2 regions of the Acidovorax sp. FG60 genome follow, and region 1 is predicted to be linked to the other one. Evidence: predicted binding sites of a transcription regulator. Region 1 holds the regulator's gene; the other holds the start of a gene.

Region 1 (2,386 bases):
GGTCCACCTCAATCGAATACTCCCCGCCCGGCGCCAACGAAAAGCTGCGTTTGAGCATGCCCATCAGCTCCCGCAAGCCCTCGTCCGATAGAAAAGTGGGCGTGCCACCACCCAGGTGAAGCTGACTCACCACCTGCCCCGTGCCGCAGTGTGCTGTGTGCAAGTCAATCTCGCGGCTCAAATACCGCAAATACACCTCTGCACGATCATGGTGTTTGGTGATGATCTTGTTGCATGCGCAGTAGTAACAAAGGGACTCGCAAAAGGGGATGTGCACGTACAAAGACAGCGGCAAGGCCTTCGTCATGGAGCCCAGTCTGCGCTGCTCCAAGGCAAGCGCGTAGTCGTCCTGCCCAAAGGCCTCGACGAAACGGTCAGCTGTTGGGTAAGAGGTATAACGGGGCCCTGGCACGTCGAAACGGCGCAGCAGCTCGGGCGAAACAGCGGTCATGGGCAAATTCCTTGCGTACACTTCGACTGTGCCGTAAGCTGCACTCCATGTCCTTGACCTGCATCAAGTGATGGGCCGGGACGAACAGCGACAATTTGATGCACATCAGTCGCCCACCCGCACCCAAAGGCCCAGCCTGTTAGGCATATGGGGCGATATGCTCAAACCTTACCCAGCCTCTGTTCCTATGAACCCGCTCACCATCAAAGTCGCCTGCTCCAACTGCAACCTGCGCGAGCTGTGCATGCCGGTGGGGCTGAGCGAGGAACAGCTGCAACGCATTGACGAGGTCGTTGCCGTTCGCCGCAAGATCAAACGCGGTGGAACCCTTTTCCGCAACGGCGAATCCTTCACCTCGCTCTATGCCATTCGAACCGGCTTCTTCAAAACATGTGTAGCCACCGAAGACGGGCGTGACCAGGTCACGGGTTTTCAGATGGCAGGCGAGATCATCGGCCTTGATGGCATCGTGAATGACCACCACACCTGCGATGCGGTGGCCCTGGAAGACGCGGAAGTCTGCGTCATGCCCTTTGACCGCATCGAAGAACTGTCCCGCGAAGTCACCGCCTTGCAGCACCATGTGCACAAGATCATGAGCCGCGAGATTGTCCGTGAGCATGGCGTGATGCTGCTCCTGGGCAGCATGCGCGCTGAGGAGCGCCTGGCCGCGTTCCTGCTCAATCTGGTTCAGCGCCTGCACGCCCGGGGGTTCTCGCAGTCCGAGCTCGTGCTGCGCATGACCCGCGAAGAGATCGGTAGCTACCTGGGCCTCAAGCTCGAAACCGTGAGCCGCACCTTCTCCAAGTTCGTGGAAGAAGGCATTGTCGAGGTCAAGCAGCGCCATGTGCGCATCCTGGAGACCGAGGCCCTCAAGCGCATCGTGAACAACCAGCAAGCCTGCCACTGAACCTGCTGTCGTCTGCCATCCTGGCAGTCCTCACCACATTGACCTTTGCCAATAGGTGGCACTACCGCTCAAGGGCACGATGATGTCTTGCGGCAGTCATCGGGACGCTCGCCTTCGGGAACCGGGCAACGGTTAAGTTCAAACGGTGACATGGCCAGCAGCGTGGTCAACGCGCTGGATGCCATCGTGATTATCCAGAACGCAAAAAAGGCCAGCGTGTACACGCCCTGCCGTGACAATGCCAACGGCTGCCCAAACCAGTGCAGGTCTTGCGGATCCACCATCGCAAAAACCAGCATTTCCATCACACCGGCCATCAAAAAGGCCGGCCAGGCAATCCACATCACGCGTTGCATCCACATTGGTTTGTCTCCTGGTAAGGCCGTGCAGGCATGCTGCCCGGCCAGGTGGGTTCAGCGCGGCTGGTCCTGGACCGGGGTGGCCGCGTGGTTGCGGCCCTTCATGGCTGGCAACAGGCTTTTTTCTGGGGTGGCCAGTGTCTTGTTGATCTCGATGCCCTGGCGGTAATAATCTTCCGCGACCACAGGGTCGGGGCGCGATATCGCGAGCCACAGGGTCACAAACCCTGCAATGATCACGATCACGGGACCGGCGATGATCAGCCACACATGGCCAAACCTCCACCAGGGTGCAGCGGCAGAAGGGGCAGTGCCGAGGGCGGAACTGGATGGCATGGTGCTTACTCCTCAAAAATTATCTTGCTCAAAGCAAGACCCGCGAAGGTCTTGCACCGGGTCGCTCGCTGCGTTATCGCGGCACCAGAAACACGGATTTCTCGCTCACATGGGCGTCCGCGCCCAAGGCCTGCACATCGAACTGCACGGCATGTGATCCCGAAGGGGCTGATCCATACGGTATCTGCAGACGGACGGCCACCCACCGGGACTCCGCCGCACCGATGTCCACCTCGGCATCAGAAGCGACTTCCAGCCCTTCAAGGCCACGCACACTGATGCGATAGCGCTGGGGGCCTTCAGTGGCGTTCATGATCTGCAGGCGGTAGA
Region 2 (2,386 bases), on a different contig from region 1:
GATGACGCCGTGCAGGATGGGTAGCCACACGAGTTTGGGGATCTCCACCACGCGGTGGTCACCCAGGAACTGCGCCAGATAGCGGCGCACGGCGGGGGCCGTGGGTTCGTCGGGCGTGCCGAGGTTGCACAGCAGCACTCCAGTGCGTTCGGCCTGGCCGTGGGTGTAAGGGGGTTCGGTGTGGAAGGGTGAGCGCATGCCCCGATTGTGGCAAACGGACCGGCCCTTCGGTGACCGTGGAGTATTCTCTGCAGACCATGCCCGATTCCCCCGCTGAACTGCCCGCTGCCCAGCCCACCGCGCTGCAGCTGGACACCTCCCGCATCCGCGCCATCACCATCGACCTGGATGACACGCTCTGGCCCATCTGGCCCACCATCACGCGGGCTGAACGCGTGCTGCTGGACTGGCTCACGCACCACGCGCCCGCCACGGCAACCTTGTTCTCCAGCACCGAATCGCTGCGCGCCATCCGCAACCAGATGGTGGCGCTGCGGCCTGACCTGCTGCACGACCTGAGCGCGCTGCGGCGCGAGTCCATCCGCCTGGCGCTGACCCAGGCGGGCGACGAGCCCGCGCTGGCCGAACCGGCGTTTGACCTGTTCTTTGCCGAGCGCATGCGGGTGGAGCTGTTTGACGACGCGCACGACACGCTGGCCTTCTTGTCGGCGCGCTACCCGGTGGTGGCGGTATCCAATGGCAATGCCGACGTGCACCGCATCGGCATCGGCCACTACTTTCGCCACAGCATCAGCGCATCGGAGTTTGGCGTGGCAAAGCCCGATGCGCGCATTTTTCACGCTGCCGCCACGGCCGTCGATGTGCTGCCCCACGAGGTGCTGCATGTGGGCGACGACGCCACGCTGGATGCGCAGGGCGCGCTGAACGCGGGCATGCAGGCCGTGTGGATCAACAGCGCCAACCACCCCTGGCCGCACGACGACACACCGCCGCATGCCACGGTGGACAGCCTCACTGCGCTGTGCAGGCTGTTGGCCTGACGGGCTTCCCTCGGTTCGGTTTCTTGCCTCAGGTCAAGGTTTGGGCGTGCGGTGGTTGAAGCCGCTGCCCGATGAAGTCACACTCACCCGTCGCTGAGCGACCCCTCCCACCATGCCCCGTAATCCCCCGCCATTGCCCGCCATCCGCACCATCGGCCTCATGCAACCCATGGCCTGGCTGGTGCTGGCCTGGCGCGACATGGCGCGCGCGGGCTGGATCAGCTTTGCGCATGGCCTGGCGCTCACGCTGTTCGGGGCCGCCATCTTTGCAGTGGCGCACCACCGCTTCTGGCTGCTGGCGGGGGCGCTGTCGGGCTTTTTGGTGGTGGCGCCGGTGCTGGCCACCAGCCTGTATGCGCTGAGCCGCGCGCTGGAGCGCGGCGAGCCCGCCAACCTGGGCGTGGTGCTCAAGACCTGGTTCAACTGGCAGAACAGCCATGTGAACAAATGGGGAAACGACTACTGGTGCATGGTGCAGTTTGGTGCCCTGCTGGCGCTGGCGGCCTCGGGCTGGGTGATGACCTCGGCGGCGCTCATCACGCTGCTGGCACCGGTACCCATCGAAACGCCGCTCGACTTTCTGCGCCACGTGGTCATGGCCCGCGACGGCTGGCTGTTTGAAATCTGGCTGGCGCTGGGCAGCCTGATGGCAGCGCCGATTTTTGCGTCGAGCGTGGTGGCCATGCCGCTGCTGCTGGACCGCCGCGCCACGCTGCTGCAGGCGGTGCTGACCAGCTGGCAGGCCGTGGTGGTCAACCCGCTGCCCATGGCGTTCTGGGCGGCAATCATCCTGGGCTTTACCTTGCTGGGCCTGGGCTCGCTGCTGCTGGGCCTGATCGCCGTGATGCCCATGCTGGGCCACGCCAGCTGGCACGCCTACCGCGACCTGGTGGACGCCTCCAGCCTGCCCGAGCGCGACCTGGCTGCACCCGCTGCGCCAGCGCGCACGCCTGGAGGGGCATCGTGATTTTTGGCTTCACCGAGGCGCAGATCTCGGGCTTCTTCCTCACCTATGGCGTGGGGGCGTTCATCGCCTACATGCTGTTCATCATCGGGCAGCTGGCATGGGAGTCCAAGGCCGGGCGCTTTGGCACTTTTGTGCTGTTTTTGGGCCTGGGCGTGGGGTTTCTGGGGTTCCTGGCCAAGGTGGTGATCCAGTGGTGGCTGGAGAAGTGAGCGGGCCAGAGATCCTCTGAGACCACTGCACGGGTTCTGCAGCAGCCGCATCAGCGCGGCCAAGACCGCAGGCCCAGCTCTTGCGCCAGTTGCCGGTAGTCGGCCAGACTGCGTTGCACAAACTCCTCCAGCGCCGCGCCGGTGCGTGCAAACGGGTACAGGCCGTACTGGCTGCACAGCGCGGCATAGCCGGGGGCGGCCAGCGCATC

The links. Region 1 encodes FNR, which switches genes on or off when oxygen is low (the NO sensors DNR and NnrR bind a similar motif). Its sites were predicted from a motif close to TTGATNNNNATCAA; they were not measured.
Region 2: ACODS0_RS23855 (DUF2189 domain-containing protein) is a predicted target of FNR. The motif match lies at 1,025-1,038, and genes of this name have one in related genera.

Annotation. Positions count from the first base shown of each region.
Region 1 is NZ_JBMDJC010000007.1:243,898-246,283, forward strand. It holds gene hemN (oxygen-independent coproporphyrinogen III oxidase) at 1-451, opposite strand, end outside; gene fnr (fumarate/nitrate reduction transcriptional regulator Fnr) at 639-1,361, shown strand; gene ACODS0_RS12940 (hypothetical protein) at 1,430-1,723, opposite strand; gene ACODS0_RS12945 (FixH family protein) at 1,775-2,056, opposite strand; gene ccoG (cytochrome c oxidase accessory protein CcoG) at 2,130-2,386, opposite strand, start outside.
Region 2 is NZ_JBMDJC010000023.1:21,406-23,791, reverse strand. It holds gene hemH (ferrochelatase) at 1-198, opposite strand, end outside; gene ACODS0_RS23860 (HAD-IA family hydrolase) at 258-1,001, shown strand; gene ACODS0_RS23855 (DUF2189 domain-containing protein) at 1,114-1,968, shown strand; gene ACODS0_RS23850 (DUF2788 domain-containing protein) at 1,965-2,177, shown strand; gene ACODS0_RS23845 (tripartite tricarboxylate transporter substrate binding protein) at 2,228-2,386, opposite strand, start outside.